Linked DNA regions of Labilibaculum sp. DW002. The protein of the gene in region 1 interacts with the protein of each later gene in a pairwise test. Links are inferred from orthologs where the notes say so. Each region holds a gene or a part of one and is shown on either strand. Other genes may lie near its edges.

Region 1 (11,020 bases):
ACATGGTAAATGAAAAATACGATGAAGGTAAAATTGTTTTTCAAACGAAATGTGATGTTTTTCCAAACGACACTGCTGATGATGTAGCCGAAAAAATTCATCAATTAGAGTACGAATTTTTCCCTAAAATTATTGAGCAATTACTCTAAGGTAATTGCTTCTTCTTTATTAAGCTCTTTCATTAAGCTCTCCATCACTAACTGATATCGTACTTCGTTCTCCTTTTTAACAGGAGAAACGGGAGGCGATTTCATCCTTAATGGATTGATTGCTTTTCCATTTTTATGAACTCTAAAATCTAAATGTGGTCCCGTAGCTAAACCTGTCGCACCAACATAACCTATAACTTGTCCTTGTTTTACTCTGGATCCAACACTTACATTTTTACCGAAACGCGAAAAATGCATGTAAGTCGTTGTATAGACTGAGTTGTGTTTAACCTTAAGATAACGTCCTCCTCCTCTTTTCTGGAATCCTCTCTTCACAATCACACCATCGCCAATGGTCATTACAGGCGTACCTGTTGGTGCAGCATAGTCGATTCCATGATGAGCACGATAACGTTTAAGAACCGGATGAAAACGTCTATTTGAAAACTTAGAACTTATGCGGGAAAAACGAAGTGGGGCCTTCAAGAATGCTTTCTGCAAACTCTTTCCTTCTTCATCAAAATAACCTCCTTTTTCTCCATCAGTAAAAGCAAAGGCATAATTATTCGATTTGTGGTGAACAAAGTTCGCTGCAATCACATCAATTTGATGAATAGATTCACCATCAATCATTTCTTCATCGTAAATCACATTAAATTCATCTCCCTTTCCAATTCCAAAGAAATCAATCGTCCAAGCATAAATATCTGACAATTCCATTGAGAGAACCGGATCTGCTCCTGCATCGACCATAGCATTCCACAGCGATGATTCAATTGTACCTTTTATTTGTCTCCTATGTTTAACAATTTCCTTTTCGCCCTTAAATACATTTAAGGTATCACGTAAGTCAAAAACAATATATTCAACAGGCGTATTCTCGTAAACGAAATATTCTGGCGTTTTTAAACTATCCTTTGTAAAGAGAACTGAATATTCATGTCCAGATTTAATTCTACGAACATTAAATACCTTCTTAGCTTTTCTAGCTATTTTATCGATTGTTCCGAAGCTAACATCATATTGTCTCAAAATAGTAGACAAACTATGATTTCTCTTTACTCTATTGGTTTCGACATTAAATTCTTCAATTGGAAATCCATACTTTAAATGAATTTGTTCTTTTTCCGTTGTATCAATTACAACTGTTTCCTGTGCAATTTCTTTTACTTGATTCTCTTTCGAAAGCCATTTTAAAACAATTAAACCTAAGAGAACAGCACCTGCAATCAGGAAGAATTTATAATTGAAGAATTTTTTCATCGTGGATCGTTATTTTTTAGAAGCCTAAAGGTATAACTATTATTATAGTTGTACAACAAGCTATTACCCATCTTTATTGATTTAAGCTTTTTTAAGACTTTATCTTATCGAATCCTTGTCCGTATACACCCATTACCGATCCCATAGATATGAAAGCGTCTGGGTCTACAATTTTTACCATTTTAAGTATAGCTTGCGAATCTTTCTTCTTTGCTAAAAGCATCAAAACTTTTACATCTTGTTGAGAGTAGCCACCTTTGGCCTCTAGAACCGTTAATCCTTGATCAAGATTTAAAACAACTTCATTACGAATTTCTTCATGCTTTTTGGTGAAAATAAAAATTTGAACAGATTGTTTAGCTCCTTCAATCGCCATATCAACACAATAAGCACTCACTCCCATAGCTACAAAACCATAGACTACTTGCTCAATGGAATTTGAGATAAAATATGATGAAGAGATAATAATCAGATCCAGAGTTAAAAGAAGTTGACCTGGGCTGTAATTTCGATATTTATTAATCATCATGGCAATGATATCGGTACCTCCGGTACTTCCACCTTGCGATAGTATAATACCAGCACTTGCTCCAGCCATAATACCACCAATTATAGCACACATAAATCGGTCAGAAACCAAAGGCTCCGTTATTATTGACTGAAATAGCCAAAGAAAAAATGAAATCACGAATATTCCATAAATGGTCTTAAGTCCAAAACTGAAGCCTAATACTCTTAAAGATGCTAAAAGGAGTACTGAATTTATAATAAAAACAGAATATCCAACCTTAAAACCGGTCACAAAATAGATAATCGTAGCCATACCAGTAACCCCACCACCTACAATTTCTGATGGAATTAAGAAACCTGTCCAACCAACAGATCCAATAAACAAACCTATTGCAATTATAAAGTAGGACCGCAATGATTCTTTTAAATCTGTTGTTTTAAATATATTTTTCATCAAAATAGATAAATTAATTGTAGATGTTATGCTCTTATTTCTTCGAATCCTTCTCCAAATACGCCCATTACTGACCCCATAGTAATAAAAGCTTTTGGATCAAGTTCTTTAACAACTCTAAAGATATATTGTGTTTCATGCTTACGCACAACGATCATTAACATCATTGTATCTTTTCGAGTGTACCAACCAGTACTGTGAAGCATTGATATACCTCTACCTGTTTCCTCGCTAAGCATTTCTGCAACCTCTTCATATTTGGTTGACATGATAAAAAGCTGAGCCGATTGCTTAGAACCAGATATCATCATATCGATGGTATAAGCTGCCACACCCATTTCCACATAACCATACACAATTGTTGAAATATCCTCAAAGATAATATAGGAAGAAGCAATGATAAAAATATCGATATAGAGTATGACTCTACCAGGGCCAATATTTCGATACTTGTTAATCATCATGGCAACAATATCGGTTCCACCTGTACTTCCGCCTTGTGTTAACGTAATTCCAATACCAACACCAGCTAAAATACCACCAATGATACTCGCCATAAATTTCTCATCTACTAAAGGTTCCGTAATCCATTGCTGCTGAAAGTATAACAAAACAGAACCTACAATAATCCCAAAAATTGTTTTGATTCCAAAACGACTACCCAGAACTTTCAAGGCAATTAAAATCAAGAAAATATTAATTACAAAAAAGGAATAACCAACAGGGATGGTTTCTCCCGAGGCATAGTAAATGATGGTTCCGATACCTCCAACTCCTCCTGCCACAATTTCAGATGGAATTAAAAAAGCAGTCCAACCAAAACTATAGATGCATAATCCTAAGGTAATAATAAGATAGGATTTCGCTTCAGCGATTGAAAATTTCATTAGACAGTACGTTTTAAATATTTAGACAAAAAAAGGGCTTTGTTTTCAGAAGAAAACAAAGCCCTTTGTATAATATACAACTTTATTTTATTCTCTTAGACTACTATGTTTACAATTTTCTTAGGAACAATAATTACCTTTCTAGGGGTTTTTCCATCTATCCATTTCTGGGCCTGTTCACAGGTCATCACAGCCTGTTCAATTTCATCTTTATTCAGACTTAATGGCAGTTCCAGCAAAAATCTCATTTTTCCATTAAACGAAACTGGATATTTATGATTGTTTTCCAGAACAAAACTTTCGTTAAACTCTGGAAAACTTGCTTTGGTAATACTGTTTGTATTTCCACACAATGCCCAAAGTTCTTCGGTAATATGAGGTGCAAATGGTGCTAAAAGAGCAAGTAATTCTTCTAAAATTGCTTTCTTATTACATTTCGCACTATTCAATTCGTTAACACAAATCATAAAGGCAGAAACAGAAGTATTGAATGAGAATCGCTCAATATCATCTTGAATCTTTTTGATAGACTTGTGAAGAATTTTATACTCTGCTTTAGTTGGTTCATCAGTTGAGATTGCAAACTCATTCTTGTCATTATGGAATAAACGCCACAATTTTTTTAAGAATTTATGAACTCCATCGATACCATTAGTATCCCAAGGTTTTGAAGCTTCCAATGGTCCTAAGAACATTTCGTATAAACGAAGTGTGTCAGCGCCATATTCTTCAACAATCACATCTGGATTAACCACATTAAACATCGACTTAGACATTTTCTCAACTGCCCAGCCACAAATATATTTTTCATCTTCCAATACAAATTCAGCATCAGCATACTCAGGCATCCAATTTTTGAAAGCTTCAGTATCTAATACATCATTCTTCACGATGTTAACATCAACGTGAATTTGAGTCGTCTCATAATCTTTTCTCAAACCATACGACACATACTTATTGGTATTCTTAATACGGTATACAAAGTTCGAGCGACCTTGAATCATACCTTGATTAATAAGCTTTTTGAAAGGCTCATCTTTACAAACCTTACCTATATCGTAAAGAAATTTATTCCAAAAACGTGAATAAATTAGGTGACCTGTAGCATGCTCTGTTCCACCAATATATAAATCCACATCTTGCCAGTACTCATTTACTTCCTCGGACACCAAGGCTTCGTTGTTACGAGGATCCATATAACGCAAGTAATAGGCAGATGAACCTGCAAAACCAGGCATTGTATTCAATTCAATAGGATGACCATCGTCAGTTGTCCAGTTTGTTGCACGTCCCAATGGCGGCTCTCCCGTTTCGGTAGGTAAATATTTATCAACCTCAGGTAACTCAAGAGGCAACTTATCCATATCCATCATTTTAGGCATACCATCCTTAAAATAAACTGGGAATGGCTCCCCCCAATAACGCTGACGTGAGAAAATAGCATCGCGCAAGCGGAAATTCACTTTTCGCTTACCTAATTTTCTTTCTTCAATTTCTTCGTTAGCTTTTACAATAGCATCTTTTACGTCCAATCCATTCATGAAGTCTGAATTGATCATTTCTCCAGCTTTTGCATCGTATGAGCCTTCACTTAAATCACCATCTGATACTACAGGAACAATTGGAAGATCAAATTTCTTAGCAAAAGCATAGTCACGGCTATCGTGTGCAGGAACAGCCATAATAGCACCTGTTCCGTAACCAGCCAAAACATAATCACTCACCCAAACCGGAATTGCTTCTCCTGAAAATGGATGTATAGCATATGAGCCTGTAAATTCACCACTAACCGTTTTAACATCGGCCATACGTTCTCGTTCAGTACGCTTTTTAGTAGCTGCAATATAAGCTGCAATTTTTTCTTTATATTCTGGAGTAGTCAATTGATCAACCAACTCACTTTCTGGAGCCAAAACCATAAAGCTAACACCAAAAATAGTATCAGGTCTCGTTGTAAAAACTGTCATTTCTACGTCTGAGTCCTTTACCTTAAAGTCCATTTCTGCACCTTCGGAACGTCCAATCCAGTTACGCTGAATTTCTTTCAATGAGTCAGTCCATTCCAACTTTTCCATATCCTCAAGTAAACGCTTTGCATAAGCAGATACTCTTAAAGACCATTGACGCATTTTCTTCTGCTCTACAGGATGACCACCTCGAACAGATAAACCGTCCTTAATTTCGTCATTAGCCAAAACTGTACCCAAAGCAGGACACCAGTTCACCATCGTATTGGCTAAATAAGCTAAACGGTAATTCAAAAGAGTTGCCTGTTTTTCGGTATCAGAATAAGCTTTCCACTCTTCTGCTGTAAAAGGTTCAATTTCCGAACAAGCAGCATTAACAGAAGCATTTCCATTCGCCTCGAACTTTGCAATTAGAGTTTCAATAGATTCAGCTTTTTGTGTTTTATTATTAAAATAGTGATTGAACATTTCTACAAATGCCCACTGTGTCCACTTGTAATATTCAGGATCACAAGTACGAATTTCTCTATCCCAATCGTAAGAAAAACCAATTTTATCTAATTGCTGACGGTATCTCTTAATATTTACATCAGTTGTAATAGCTGGATGTTGCCCCGTTTGAATTGCATATTGCTCTGCAGGCAGACCATAGGCATCATACCCCATAGGATGCAAAACATTAAACCCTTTTAAACGCTTGTAGCGAGAATATATATCAGAAGCAATATAACCAAGTGGATGACCAACATGCAAACCAGCACCCGATGGGTATGGAAACATATCGAGCACATAAAATTTTGGTTTACTTGTATCAACATCAACTTTATAAGTCTTGTTATCTACCCAAAACTTCTGCCACTTCTTTTCTATTTCTTTAAAATTGTATTCCATGGTATTATTGATAAAATATGGTTATTCGAAGCTTTCGAACCGCAAAATTAGCAAAAGTTTACAAATATTAATCGTGTTTGAAGAGGAAGTCTGATTTTATTAAAAATTGGTTCTTAATGCCTTAAGCATACACCTTTATCGAGCTGCTATTTATTTCCCAAATGATATTGTGTAGAATAAACATGCAGAACAAAATAATTTTTTAAATTTGTGCACGCAATGGCCCGTTAGTTCAGCTGAATAGAACGTCAGATTCCGGTTCTGAAGGCCATGGGTTTGAATCCGCCACGGGTCACAACAATGAAATTCCATAACAATACTGGAATAATAAACAAGGCTTAACGACCTGTTAAGCTTTGTTTTAAATCAATCCTTTCCCAAGGTGAAAACAGTAATTTCCTAAGAAAACTCCCCAACACTTCTCTCAAATAAAATAGAAACAAATCATTAAAAAATAACGATTTCAGATCTGGCAAAACACACAATTTGCTTGTCCCTACTTTTCTTGTTAGGAAAAAATTCAAAATTATAGGCACAAAAAAAAGGAGTCCTATTGGACTCCTTTTTAATTATATATCGAATAATAAATTATTCTGCAGTTTGTCTAGTTGAGTAGTTCAACTTAAGTGAACTTGCTTTTCTAAGTTCCTGCTTAATATCAGTGATAATACCCATTTTAGTGTATTGATCAACTTTCAATGAAGTAGTCAACTTATTACGCAATTCTTCTTTTCTTGATTCACGTTCTGAAGCAATAAAAGCTTGAATATCTGCAACTGTAGCAAATTGATCGTTTAGCTGAATTCTTGGTTCTGTACCAAACGTCTTTTGAAATTTCCTTAAAGGAACTCCAACGTGAATGTTACTAACCAAATCCTTCTTTTCTAACTTCACCAATTCATTCGCCTTAGGCTGAGTATAATTTACACTCAATTCAACGTCACGCATGGTTGTAGCAACCATAAAGAAGAAAAGTAACATAAATACAATATCAGGAAGAGAAGCTGTTGATATGGCCGGTAGATCTTTTTTACCGTCTTTTCTAAACTTTGACATTATTTACCTCCTGTGTTTCTTGGTTCTGCTTCAGAAATCTGAACTGGGATATATTTTCTAACCGCTGCTTTCTGATCATCATCAAGCTCGGCATATTTTTTACCCCATTTTTGTACCGACTTCTCATCCTTTAACTCTCGAGAAGCCGCTGCAAGTTCATCCTGAACGCGAATATAAGTTTCATATCTTGTTCCACGGTCATTCTGTAACGAAATCAAACCTTTTGAAACCATCACGTCACCAAAATATGGAATCGTAGTTGGTTTCTTCTCAGGTAAGTCTTCTTTATTAAGTGGATTCAAGATGAATTCTTTTGTTTTTTCACGCAATTGTGAAATACTAAGAACTTCACCATTTACCAACAATTCATTGTTACGGTTCACCAATATGGAAAAAACATTACGTTTCTTAACCTTAACATCATCATTCAGTTGTTCATCTTCTGGAATAGGTGGCAACTTTTTGTAGATACCAGTATCTACGTCCATTGTAGTTGTCACCAAGAAGAAAATAAGCAACAAGAAAGCGATATCGGCCATCGAACTCGAATTTATCTCTGGTGTTTTTCTTGCCATAATATTATTTCTTAAGGTTTACGATTCGAATTTAATCGAATCATTGTCTTAGCGTAATTTTCTTAATGCTTCAGTCACTACGATAGAAGCGATAGCACCTACACCTAAAATATACATGGTGTAAAGAATGGTATCAGCAAACTTTAACGAGCTAGGATTATTGTCTTCTCCAGTATAACCAGGAAGATTCAATAATGTACCATCTGATAAAGAATATGCGATCAAGATAACTAGTCCAAGACCAGCAAGTCCAGCTAATCCCTTAATTGCCCCTTTAGGATTCGTTACTAATTGAATAATAGGGAACAAAATTGACAAGCCAACAGTGATATAGAATAATGCCTTAGCCCAATAGATCAACGAATCGGTGTGAACCGGAGTTGTATAAGCTGCGTTTGGCACTTCTCCACCAAAGTAAAACATGGCTACAAAAACAACTGTAAGACCAAGCATTACATAGGTAAGAATATTTAAATATTTACTCAATGTATTTGACATAGTCGGAAATTATTTTTTCAAGTTGTATTTTACTAAGATATCAAGAAGAGAAATAGATGCATCTTCCATGTTGTTAACGATACTGTCAATTTTAGCAGTACAGTAGTTATAGAATACCTGTAGGATCATCGCAACGATCAAACCAGATACTGTTGTAATCAAGGCAACCTTAATACCACCAGCTACAGCAGCAGGAGAAATAGTACCCATTGACTGAATAGAGTCAAATGCACCAATCATACCGATTACTGTACCCATGAAACCCAACATAGGAGCAAGACCAATCATCAATGAAATCCAAGAAAGACCTTTCTCTAAAAGACCCATCTGAACTGAACCGTAAGCGATTACTGATTTCTCAACAACCTCTACACCTTCATCGATACGATCAAGACCTTGATAGAAGATACTAGCGATAGGACCGCGAGTGTTTCTACAAACTTCTTTAGCAGCATCAACACCACCGTTGTTCAACGCTTCCTCTAGGCTAGCGATCAACTTCTTAGTATTTGTAGTTGACATGTTTAAGTAAATGATTCTTTCAATACAAAGAGCCAAACCTAAAATTAATGACAACAATACAAAACTCATAAACATCGCACCACCCTGGATGAATTGCTTCTTAACAATAGCGTGAAATGAAGTACTTTCTACTTCTTCTTCTACTACAGTTTCTTCAACTGCAACTTCTTCTGCAGCTTCATCCTGAGTATCTACGGTAGCTTCGGTAGTTTCAGCTGTCTCATCTTGAGCAACTGCATTGAATGATGCTCCAAAATTCAGCATCCCGATAACTGCTATAAATGCAAATAACTTTTTCATAGTCTGTTTTTCAAATTTTAATTAACGAAATTATTTTTTACAAAATTAAACGGTTGCGGTCTTTAATACAACTAAACACATAGTTGTCTGTCAAATATTATTTAAAAGTCTTTCTATTTCTACACTTCATATCATTCCTTACATGACCTTATGTAATATAGAACACTTTTAACAGTGCACCAAATTACAAAAAAAAAGTGAAAAACAAATTTTCTATTGGCATAATTCACCTTTGATGGACTTATTTAAAAAGAATTTGATTTGTTCTTCATTAAGCTTTTTTCCCAAGACGTACATTAATTTTGTAACAGCCGCCTCTGTTGTGATGTCTCGTCCACTAACAACACCTGCTGCTAATAGTTCAAGACTAGTTTCGTACAAGCCCATATCTACACTTCCAGAAGGACATTGAGTCACATTGTACACAATAACTCCTCTACCAATTGCTTCTTTAATTGAATCAACAAACCAAGCATCTGTCGGGGCATTACCAGCTCCATATGTTTCCATAACAATTCCTTTTATACCTTCACAATTTAAAATAGAATCGACAACTTGCTTGTTAATTCCAGGGAATATCTTCAATATTGCAATATTAGAATCTAAACTTGTTGAAATTTCCAATTCTTGTGGCTGACTTGGGTAATGAATGGCAGCATAATTGTAATTGATATGTATTCCGATTTTTGCCAAATCAGGATAATTATAAGAATAAAAGGCATTAAAATATTCAGCATTGTGCTTGGTTGTGCGATTTCCTCTAAACAATTTGTTTTCGAAAAGCACACAAACTTCAGGAACAAGTGCTTTACCATTTTTATTGTCTGCTGCAATCTCAATAGCTGTAATTAAATTCTCTTTACCATCGGTACGTAACATACCAATTGGCAATTGCGATCCTGTTAAGACAACCGGCTTATCTAAATTCTCCAGCATGAAACTCAAAGCAGAGGCTGAGTAAGACATCGTATCAGTACCATGAAGAACTACAAAACCATCATATTTCTCATAGTTCTCTTTAATCAAACTTGCAATCTTGATCCAAACTTCTGGATTCAAATTTGAAGAATCGATAAGTGGATCAAAAGCAATAGACGACAATTCAAATCCAAAATCATTAAGTTCGGGAACCTGCTTTAAGATGTGATCAAAATCAAAAGGTTTTAAAGAACCATTATCCGGATCTTTAACCATTCCAATAGTTCCTCCGGTATAAATTAATAATATCGATGTTTGTTTTTTATCCATTTTAATGACCTCAATTATAAATTGAACAATCCTTCGGCATTTTTACTAGTAACACTTGCTACCTCATCCAAACTCACTTGATAGATATTTGCCAATTTATTAGCAACATGTATCAAATAAGAACTTTCATTTCTTTTTCCTCGCTTTGGAACTGGAGCTAAATAAGGTGCATCCGTTTCCAAAATCAATTTATCCAAGCTGAAAGATGCAAGCGTTTTGTCCAATCCTGCATTTTTAAAGGTAACAATCCCATTTATCCCTAAAAGGAAACCGAATTCAATTGCCTTCTTTGCCTGTTCCTCATTTCCAGTAAAACTATGAAATACACCATTTAGTTTTGTATTTCGGTATCCTTCCAAAATTTCGAAAATCTCATCAAAAGAATCTCTTGCATGAATAACAATAGGCAAGTTTCGATCTAAAGACCAATTAATTTGCTTGTCGAAAGCAAACTGCTGTTCTTTCACAAAAGTCTTATCCCAATACAAATCGATTCCTATTTCTCCAATCGCACAAAAACTGCCTTTATCTAACCATTCTTCACAAATCTGAAGTTCCTCCAAATAGTTTTCCTTAACGGATGTTGGATGCAATCCCATCATTGGGATACATAGATCAGGAAACTGCTTAACCAATTGATTCATTTTTGGTATTGATTCTGAATCAATATTCGGCAATAGAATTTTCTCAATGTTTACGT
Region 2 (10,747 bases), on another replicon or contig:
TGATACACCTCCCATAATTGCGGTAACCTCAACCTTAACATCCCAATCAGATGGAACAACTAAAACACAGCCTCCAAACATGGCAAAAACATCTATCACATTGGTTCCTTCGGCCAAATCTGCACTGCTCAAGTTCAATTCTGTACCCCCAAAGACACAAGTAACCTTACCTCCTCTAAAATTTTTGTTGTTGATCATTTTTTCACCACCTCCAAAAATATTTAACTCATCAATATAATCCGAATCGATTCCAACACCTGATCTACTATGGCCTTCACAAGCATTGCGTTTACGAATAACGACCACACCTACAACAATCATAACTACTGGCCAAAATAAGCCTCTCCAATTAAAGCTCCAATCAAATATAATTGGAAACATAAATACACCACCTACTGCCATCAAAACAATACCTGTTGTTTTATCTTCTTTGCCAAAAAAGAAAAGAGCACCTAAACCAATTAATAATCCTGGCCAAGAGAATATCATATGCCTTAATTCGTAGGGAATAAAGTCTAAATTTTTAAGAACCAATAAGCATCCAAATAGGATTAAAAAAATACCGAATATTGCACGGTTATTTGGGTTTGATTTATGTTGTGTTTTCATAATGATCTATTTTACGATATGAATTTATTTATTTTTTGAACAATAAGGCGAATCAGGAGCAAAAATAAATGCTATTCCTCCTAAAATAAGTAAAGCTGGAAAAAACCACATATGCCAATTCTCAGGAATAAAATACAAATCATCCATAAGGAAATAACCACCTGCTGCAATCGCTATCATTCCACCAAAAATTTTTCTTCTAACCAATACCTGTAATAATCCGAAAAGAATTAAAAAGGCTTCCCATCGATACAGGTATGCTTCGATAAAATTAGATTGATAGTTAAGCCGCTCTAAAACAATTACAATTCCAACAATTATTAGAAGCAGTCCAACAAATAGACTTTTATTTTTTTTATTTTCATCCATGATAATATGGTTTAAGATTTGGGTTTCCTTTGTTTCTATTGCTAAAATAGAATAATAGTATAGCTTTTACTTGTTCAAATCGGTTAAGTGCTGTCAAGAATCGGTAAATGGTTCAAAAAAGAAAGATCACTCAAAGGTGATCTTTTATACAAGTTATAAATACTCGAATATTTACGAATTTAACCTTAAATCTAACTCTTATATAATGCAGCTTGGTATTGGTTTTAATTATTAGATTTATCAGATGCAACTGAGTTTCGTATAGCTTGGTTAACATCTACAGACACTTTAGAAGGTAAGGTGAAATAAAATGCAGAGCCTTCACCTTCTTTACTATCTACCCAAATGTCACCATTCAGCATTTCAATGTGAGCTTTGGTAATCGCCAAACCAAGTCCTGCTCCTTCTCGAGCCATAACATCCTGAATATCTGCCTGAACGAATCTTTCAAAAATTGCATCCTGACGATCTTCTGAAATACCAATTCCAGTATCCTTTACAACAAACTTAAATATTGAATCTTCTCCATTGCTTATCAACTCGTAACCATATTCTATATTACCTTCCTCCGTATATTTAATTGCATTTTTTATTAAATTAGAGAGAATCGCGATAAATTTATCCTTATCAGTATTAATTTTAGCTTCTTTATTTAATAGTCCTTTTTTAAATAAAAGATTCATTCCCTTAGCTTCAACTTCTTGTTTAAAGATATTATATAAATAATCTATCTGTTCATTGATATCAAATTCCTCAATTTCTACTGTCACAAGACCTGCTTCAATTTTTGAAATATCCATAATATCATCAATAATATTCAGCATTCTATCTCCACTTTTCATTATTATACTGAGGTATTTATCCTTTTTAGCGATCGTGAGATTACTGCCACTCAAAAGCCCCGAAAACCCAAGTATACTATTCATTGGAGTTCGAATCTCATGACTCATATTTGCTACAAAAGCAGACTTTAAACGATCACTTTCCTCAGCTCTCTTTTTAGCTCTAACCAACTCTACCTCTGACCATTTATGTTCTGAAATATCTTGAATAATCCCAGATAGAGCAATTGGCTTCCCATCCGAATTTAGAATATGTTTTCCAGTGGATTTTATCCAGCGCATTTTGCCATCAATCCGTTTTATCCTGCACTCAAAGTTCCAATCTGAAATCGTCTCTAATGCTTTCTTAAAAGTTTTTTCCACATCAGTCCTATCCTCAGGTAAAACATGTTCCATAAACATTTCAAAAGTCCATTTACTCTGTAATGTTTTATATCCAAAAATCTGATCATGGATTAGTGTTCTATGTGATGATTGGTCTTGTAAATTAAGATCCCATGCGCCAATATGTCCTGTTTCTAATGCTAAACTTAGTCGATTTTCACTTTTAGCCAATGCCACTATCGCATTTTTCTGTACCGTAATATCGTGAATAGATCCCACTAAAAACTTATTTCCTGACTCATCAATAAAACGAGTCTTGCTTGTAACTATAGTTTTCGTAATTCCATCTGAAGTCAATGTTTCTTCTCGCAAATCAGGTATACCTGTATCAAGAACTTTTCGATCTGTAGTTAAAAAATGTTCTCTTTCATTTTCTGGAACTTGCTCTGCAAGTGTGTATCCAATCACCTTATTCTCATCCAAATTGAAAATATCAAAAAAAGCTTTGTTTGCCATTGTAATTCGATGATTATCATCTTTTACAAATATTGGATCATTAACAAGATTCAGAATTGTTTTTATTTGCTCTTTTTCATCTCTCAAGTTAACATCGGCATGTTTACGTTCAGTAATGTCAATGGCTGTGGTCAAAATTGCTCGCGTTCCTTCATAATCGATAAGAGTAATTGTTATATCGACCCATTTGGTTTGGTTCGATTTTGTAAGTATTTTCATTTCGTAATGATCGGGAACCGTCTCACCAGCTAATCTTCTGGTAGCTCTTTCATTTACCATAGCTCTTTGGTCGGGATGAACAATATCTAAAGCTTGTAATTGGAATGATTCTTGCTTCGTATACCCAGTAATTTTCTCCCAATATTTATTTACATATAAAATTCCCTTTTCATAATTTGTTGTCACAATGGATATAGCAACTTGAGCCGTATCAGCCAAGTTCCTAAATTTTTCCTCACTTGCTATAAGTGCACCTTCAATAAGTTTACGCTCAGTGATATCTCTTGTAAACATCGCCAATTCAACATTCCCATTGGTATAACTAGGAAATATATGAGTTTCATAAAAATGCCCACTTCTTTCGTCGCTATAAACAATTGGCTTTCTCTCCTTTATGATTTTATCGGCTGCTTTTTTTCGTCTTACACCATCCTTTTTGGGTAATAAATCATAAACATTTAAGCCGATTAACTTATTCACAGAAACACCAAAATTATTTGCAAATGCTTCATTTGCTATCTTTATGTTTCCATCTTGCTCTAGAAGAAACATAAAATCAGTACTGCAATTTATTAATGCATTTAAACGAACCTCCAACTCTGTATTTTCAAATTCTCTTAATTTACTTTCTGTAATATCACGCCCAGTAGCATAAACTGATTTCTCACATGAAACAGACGTAGCTTTCCATTCAATATATTTTACCGAACCATTCTTGTGGATGTATCTATTATTAAAATTTATTGTTTTTTCACTTATCAGCAGATTTTCAAATTCTTTATTTGTTTTTTCAAGATCATCAGGATGTACTATATTAAAAAAAGGTTTATTAATAAGTTCCTTAGCATCATAACCAAGCATATCTGTGTAAGCTGGATTCAAAAAGGTAAAAACACCTTTATCATCCGTTATACAGATAAGATCCTGAGATAATTCAATTAATTTATTTGCGTTCATAATTGAAATTTAAGATTGAAGTCTATTGATATCACTTGCAGCTTCATATATGGCAAAAATATCATCATCGATAATGCGCTAATTCACTCACCAAGTTCTCCATTTTTAATAATAGCTTATTCTTATTTTAGTCTTCATGATTCATAGCTAATTGATCTTTAAATTGACTTCTCAATATTCTAATTCAATAAAAAGAACTACCTAATTAACATTGCTTTATCACAAATAAGTAACGGCTAATCTTAAAGATAAGTCATGCATTATCCATTTCAAAGAAGTTAATTCATTTTTTTGTTCGATCGAAATGGCTACAAAAACATATTTTCTGGACAGATACCTCTTCCTTAAACTTATCAACAAACTCATTTTCATCATGATTTTTAAATTACTTTTCCTAATCTCAAAAATCATTGAAATCATTTGCGAAATCACCACAAGGTTTACTATTTTTACGATTCGAGGTTTGTTTTTAACGACATCCTCTTCTATTCACACAACGATAGACCTTTATTATTATGAATCAGGCAGAAGCAAAAGTTCGCATAGAAGAATTACGTGGACAATTACATACTTACAATCACAATTATTACGTATTATCGCAACCAAGTATTAGCGATTATGACTTTGATATGCTCTTAAATGAGCTAATCGATCTAGAAAAACAATTTCCTGAATTTAACGATCAAAATTCACCAACCCAACGAGTAGGTAGTGATATAAATCTTGAATTTAACCAAGTGGAACACAAATACCCGATGCTCTCTTTAGGAAATACCTATTCGGAGGAGGAAATTCGTGATTTTGAAACCAGAATTAAAAAACTGATTGATGGTGATGTTGAATATGTATGCGAAATGAAATACGATGGCACTTCCATTTCTTTGACTTATGAAAAAGGAAAATTAGTGCAGGCGGTTACTCGTGGTGATGGTGTTAAAGGTGATGATGTTACTGCCAATGTAAAAACCATTCGATCGGTACCATTGCAACTAAGCGGTAAAGGGTTTCCAGATGAATTTGAGATTCGCGGAGAAATCCTAATGCCTTTTGAAGTTTTTAACAGCTTGAATGAAGAGCGCGAAGAAATTGGCGAAGCAGCATTTGCTAATCCTAGAAACGCAGCTTCAGGAACTTTAAAAATGCAGAATTCATCAATCGTAGCCAAACGCAAATTAGACTGTTACCTATACTACCTATTGGGCAAAGAAATTCCAACTAGAAATCATTACAGTAATTTGCAATCGGCAAAGGATTGGGGCTTTAAAGTCCCTTCCAACACGAAACTTTGCAAAAACATTGAAGAGGTAATTGCCTTTATTAAAGAGTGGGATGAGAAAAGAGATGATTTACCAGTACCAATTGATGGAATTGTAATTAAGGTGAACTCATTGGACATGCAAGAAGAACTCGGGTTTACCGCCAAATCACCGCGATGGGCAATATCGTACAAATACAAAGCAGAAAGAGTATCAACCAAATTGGAAAAAGTAACTTACCAGGTTGGAAGAACAGGTTCCATTACACCCGTTGCAAACCTAGAAGCAGTTCAATTAGCAGGAACCACAGTAAAAAGAGCATCTCTTCACAATGCTGATATCATTCAAAATTTAGATTTACACGAAAACGATACTGTTTATGTAGAAAAGGGAGGCGAAATTATTCCAAAAATTGTTGGAGTAGAATTGTCTGAAAGATCTGCGGAAGCAAAACGAATTGAATACATTGATAATTGTCCTGAGTGCAATACCGCTTTGGTTCGTAAGGAAGGTGAAGCTAACCATTATTGTCCAAACGAAATGGGCTGCCCTCCTCAAATAAAAGGAAAAATTGAACATTTCATAAGTCGAAGAGCTTTAGATTTAGATGGATTGGGGGAAGAAACAATCGATTTATTGTTTCAAAAAGGTTTGATTAAAGATGTTAGCGGCCTGTTTCGCCTTACAAAAGAAGATATTGTACCATTGGATCGTATGGGTGATAAATCGGCAGAACGTATTTTAAATAGCATTGAAAATTCCAAACAAGTACCTTACGAAAGAGTTCTGTACGCCCTAGGAATTAGATATGTTGGAGCTACTGTTGCAAAAAAATTAGCCAAAGCAATCCCTTCTATCGATAAATTAGCGACTTCCACTCTTGAAGAGTTAATTGAAGTAGATGAAATTGGTGGAAAAATTGCTGAAAGCATTGTTGAATATTTCTCTAATGAGTATCATCAAAATCTGGTGGCTCAATTAAAAGAATTTGGCTTGCAATTAGAGAAAAAAATTGTTGAAGATGAAAATTCCAGCAATACCTTGGAAGGCTTATCAATTGTAATATCGGGTAGTTTCAACAAATACTCCAGAGACGAATTAAAAGATTTAATTGAATTACATGGTGGCAAAAATGTAGGATCTATTTCCAAAAAAACAAGTTTCCTTTTAGGTGGAGAAAAAGTTGGTCCAAGCAAGTTAGCTAAGCTAGAGAAGTTAGGCCTTGAAATGAAAAGTGAAGATGAATTTCTAAAAATGATTGGATTGTAACATTCAATTAAAAAACGAGGATTATTTTTTCACTTCGTTATCTTAACCCTAATTACTAAAAAATGAATTTTACAGCAATAGATTTTGAGACTGCTAATGGAAAGCGAAATTCTGCCTGTTCCCTAGGTCTTGTGCGTGTCGAAAACGGAATAATTGTTGAGAGTAAAGATTGGTTGATCTCCCCTCCTGAAATGTATTTCCACCCAATGAATATCAGTATACATGGCATTACTGAAGAAGATGTAATGAACGAACCAAGTTTCAATTACATTTGGGAAGAAGTAGAGGAATATTTAAAAGATGAGATGGTAATCGCTCACAATGCTAGTTTTGATGTCTCGGTATTGCGTGCGTGCCTCGAAACTTATGGCATTGCCTTTCCTAATTTTGATTATATGTGCACAGTTCAGATTAGTAAAAATATTTGGCCTAATATGCCTAATCATAAACTAAATACCTTGGCACATATTTTCGATATTCCTTTAAAGCATCACGATGCATTAGAAGATACTTTGGCTTGTGCAAAAATTGCAATTAAAGCTTGTGGTGTAATGAATAGCACTAATCTTTTACAATTGGCTAACGAAATAAGCATTACTCCAGGCAAATTATACAACAAAGGTTACCGAGCTCCAAAAAAAATTAAATAAGCTTAAATTATGATTTGGAAAATGAAAATTTTCCTAACTTGTCAATTCGATTTACAAACGTTCAAATTGACCCAAAATCATAAGCCTACATCTTAACTATTAAAAACAAATGAGTTTTTTACAAAATATTAAAAATCGCCTTGCTAATAATCACATTCGGAACAAACAGAAGAAGAATCCGAGAATAAAAGAATTTCACAATTTAGAAAGCGCAAAAAGCATAGGGATTTTGTTTGATACGCTTGATGACAAAAATCATTCGATTGCTAAAAAATTCTCGGAAGATTTATTGCAAAAGGGCTATAAAGTGCAAACAGTTGGTTGGATAAATGCGGATGAGTTACCAGATTTTGGTGTAGCACAAAAGATATTATTCTACACCAACAAAGATGTTAAGTGGAACGGGGAACCAATTAGCGAGGAGCTAGCTGAATTTGTTACTAAAAAATTCGATTTGCTATTCATATTTACAGAATCGGATCATCTTTCGATAAAATACCTTACACAATTATCAAATGCTTCATGCAAAGTAGGCTCATTAGCTGACAATTGCGAGCATCTAGATTTAATGATTGATCAAGGCAAAAATAAATCATTAGCAAATTTAATCAGTGAAAGCTTAAAATACCTTGCTATTATTAAAAAGTAGTTGATAAACTGGCATAAATATTGTGTTTAATTTTAACAAAAAAATTTAAAAAAAGGATATTATTTAAACAAAAATGAAAAATATTATGAAGTATTCATTTCGCCTAATTGTTTTTACACTGGCTATTTTTGCCAGCGTTTCTTGTTCCAGACAAGTAACCCGTGTATCTCCTGATCAGCAAATTGACTTGAGCGGACGTTGGAACGATACGGATTCTAAACTAACTGCAGAAGCATTAATAGAACAACTACTAACTCGTAATTGGATAGAAAACTATCAACAAGAAACGGGTAAAAAACCAGTAGTTATTGTTGGCCTAATAACGAATAAAAGTTCTGAACATATCGATTCTGACACCTACATTAAGGATATTGAAAAAGCTATTTTGAACGATGGTAGAGTTCGTTTGGTTCAGGCTGGAGCTAAAAGAGAAGCACTTCGCGAGGAGCGTGCAGACCAGCAAGATTTTGCCTCTAAAGCAAGCATCAAAAAATGGGGCCAAGAACTTGGCGCTGACTTTATTTTACAAGGAGATATTAGTTCAATAATTGATAGTTATAAAAAAGAAAAAGTTAGATACTACCAATTAAACTTAGAGCTAACCAACCTTGAAACTAGCGAACTGGTTTGGATGGGTGACAAAAAAATTAAAAAGTACGTTAATAAATAAATTGGTACAATCAGGAAGTCACTTTTGACTTCCTGAATTTCTTTATTTGGATGAACAAGCTTCTCTTACATATTACTGCTAAAATACGAACTGCATTTCTACTCGTTTTCCTTCTGTTCTTATCTGGCTGCGCTACTTATTACATGCAAAATGAAGCTTTTAATGCTTCTTTTTTACGTGGAGACATTTCGGGTGCTGAAAAAATTCTAGATCAGGACAAAAAGAACAATCGAAATAAAAATCGCGCTTTATTTTTATTGAACAAAGGAACTTTAGCATGGATGCAAGAAGATTATACTGCTGCAACTAATTATTTTAACGAAGCGGATCTATACATTGAAGATCAAAGAAAAAGTGTTGGTTCGGAAGCTCTTGCTATGCTTACCAATCCAATGACAAAACCCTACCAACCTGAAGATTTCGAAAATGTAATGCTCAATTTCTATAAAGCCTTAAGCTATTTAGAAATGGGAGATTCAGAAAAGGCTCTTGTTGAATGCCGCAGAGTTAATGAAAAGCTATATGCTCTGAACGATAAATACCCGAAAAAATTTCAAAACAGGTATAGTGATGATGCTTTTGCTCATACGCTTATGGGTTTAATTTATGATTCTACTGGAGATTCAAATAATGCTTTTATTGCTTATCGAAATGCTTTAAAAATATACGAAGAGAATTATCTAAAAAATTTCAATACTTCTGCGCCATTGCAATTGAAAAAAGATCTTTTACGTACTGCATTCCAAACTGGTCTGAATCAAGAATACGAAAACTATAAAAATGAATTTGGTTTCGACTATCAAAAGAAAAATAATAACGAGGGAGATGTAATCTTAATTTGGCTATCTGGATTAGGGCCTGTAAAAGCTGAATGGAGTATCAATTTCAGTGCTCTTAACGGCCGCGATGGATACCTTACGATGGTAAATAATGAAGAAAATGTTACGCTTCCATTCTTTGTTGGGAACATGGATCGAAACACAAGAAGTGCTTTTAGCGATTTAGATTTTGTTCGTGTTGCATTCCCAAAATATCAAGAAAGAATTCCATTTTATACTTCGGCAGATGTGCGAATAAATAATTCGACCACCTACCATCTAGAAAAAGCACAAGATCTAAATGCGATTGCCTTTAAGACATTAAAAGATCGTATGGTTAGAGAGATGGCAAATTCTCTTTTACGCCTTGCGACTAAAAAGGCTCTGGAAAGCTACGCAAGAAGTAAAGATGAAAACATTGGTGCTCTACTTAGTATTTTTAATGCTGTTACCGAGAAAGCTGACACACGAAATTGGCAAACACTGCCTCACTCAATTCACTACACAAGAATTCGATTAAAAGAAGGTAAGCATCAACTCATTTTACAAGTTAATTATCCTGGAGGAGGAAGTAAGGATCAAGAAATAGAAGTAAATGTGAAAGCAGGTAAAACAAATTATTTTACATTTCACAATATGGAATCAAACTAATATAGGACTTTTTGAAAGTGTAAAACAAACCAATTTACTCCTCTCAGAAATATACTCTGTATTAAGCGTTATTTCTTCATTAAAAAATCGTTGACAGCCCATTAACAAACCAATGGCCAAATCAACAAGTATTTTTTCTGTTTGATAACTTATCTGGAAAGTACTCTCGTTAATTTTAATAGCCCTGAACTTCGGAATTTTTAATGCTGGAAAAGAATTTTGCATTTTTTCATGAATGAATTCATCGACCTGATCGAGAAATTCAAATATGTTACTATTCCCTGCAAAACTAGGTCGGAATAAAATTACAAGGCGACTAAAAAGATATTCTCCAAAATTTTTAGCGACATCGGACGATGAGTTGCCAATTTCACGGCCTAACAATTCACATAGTTCAACAAACTGTGCACAAGGATATCCAATTTCTGATTCGTATACCCCATTATTACCAACTCCTAATTCTGAAATAATTTTTTCTGTAAGATTATGACCATATTCCTTTTCTGCCATTTCCAGAAATTCCGTAAAAAATATTCCCTTCATTATTCCTCCTCTTTACATCATTCAAAGTAGTACTTCGCACAAAATAAATCATTAATACAGTAACGTACCAATAACGGAGAAGAAGAAAACTAATTGTGTAAAGGGGTAATAAAAACCTATAAAAGTATATTCTACTTATAAATCAACACTGTTTAATGCATCAGCTTCCATTTCTTTTAAGGTTTTTTGAAGCGCCAGATATTTTTGTTCATAGTCCCATCTGCCACGATCTTTGTTGTGAGCAATTTCGTAAAACTTAAAAGCTTCTTTAGGTTGATTAACACTTTCGTAGATTTCACCAACATGATAAAACGACTCTGCACGCTTAGGGTAATTTTTAATCGTATATTTTAAAAAGGCCATCGCCTCATTATACTTTTTCGCATCTTTTAAATTAACACAAAC

The links.
Region 2: the proteins of leuS (region 1) and ligA interact in binary tests that used the Escherichia coli proteins (3 or more experiments, as listed by UniProt). The link is inferred for Labilibaculum sp. DW002 from one-to-one orthologs.

Annotation. Positions count from the first base shown.
Region 1 is NZ_JAKJSC010000008.1:103,189-114,208, forward strand. The notes cover bases 3,159-6,426. They hold leuS (leucine--tRNA ligase), read right to left. Parts: upstream 6,122-6,426; coding sequence 3,359-6,121; downstream 3,159-3,358. Other genes in these bases: L3049_RS19455 (YitT family protein), read right to left, coding at 3,159-3,263. Also shown: purN (phosphoribosylglycinamide formyltransferase), read left to right, coding at 1-149; L3049_RS19445 (peptidoglycan DD-metalloendopeptidase family protein), read right to left, coding at 141-1,412; L3049_RS19450 (YitT family protein), read right to left, coding at 1,504-2,376; more of L3049_RS19455, read right to left, coding at 2,403-3,158; L3049_RS19470 (ExbD/TolR family protein), read right to left, coding at 6,710-7,177; L3049_RS19475 (ExbD/TolR family protein), read right to left, coding at 7,177-7,752; L3049_RS19480 (hypothetical protein), read right to left, coding at 7,801-8,250; L3049_RS19485 (MotA/TolQ/ExbB proton channel family protein), read right to left, coding at 8,260-9,072; L3049_RS19490 (asparaginase), read right to left, coding at 9,286-10,320; L3049_RS19495 (TatD family hydrolase), read right to left, coding at 10,335-11,020.
Region 2 is NZ_JAKJSC010000001.1:654,745-665,491, forward strand. What follows is about bases 3,862-6,856. They hold ligA (NAD-dependent DNA ligase LigA), read left to right. Parts: upstream 3,862-4,351; coding sequence 4,352-6,361; downstream 6,362-6,856. Other genes in these bases: L3049_RS02590 (exonuclease domain-containing protein), read left to right, coding at 6,424-6,856. Outside these bases: L3049_RS02570 (LiaF transmembrane domain-containing protein), read right to left, coding at 1-609; L3049_RS02575 (LiaF transmembrane domain-containing protein), read right to left, coding at 634-978; L3049_RS02580 (PAS domain S-box protein), read right to left, coding at 1,203-3,836; more of L3049_RS02590, read left to right, coding at 6,857-7,011; L3049_RS02595 (DUF6913 domain-containing protein), read left to right, coding at 7,121-7,660; L3049_RS02600 (penicillin-binding protein activator LpoB), read left to right, coding at 7,746-8,330; L3049_RS02605 (COG3014 family protein), read left to right, coding at 8,381-9,799; L3049_RS02610 (heme NO-binding domain-containing protein), read right to left, coding at 9,791-10,342; L3049_RS02615 (alpha/beta hydrolase-fold protein), read right to left, coding at 10,478-10,747. UniProt on the Escherichia coli protein: DNA ligase that catalyzes the formation of phosphodiester linkages between 5'-phosphoryl and 3'-hydroxyl groups in double-stranded DNA using NAD as a coenzyme and as the energy source for the reaction.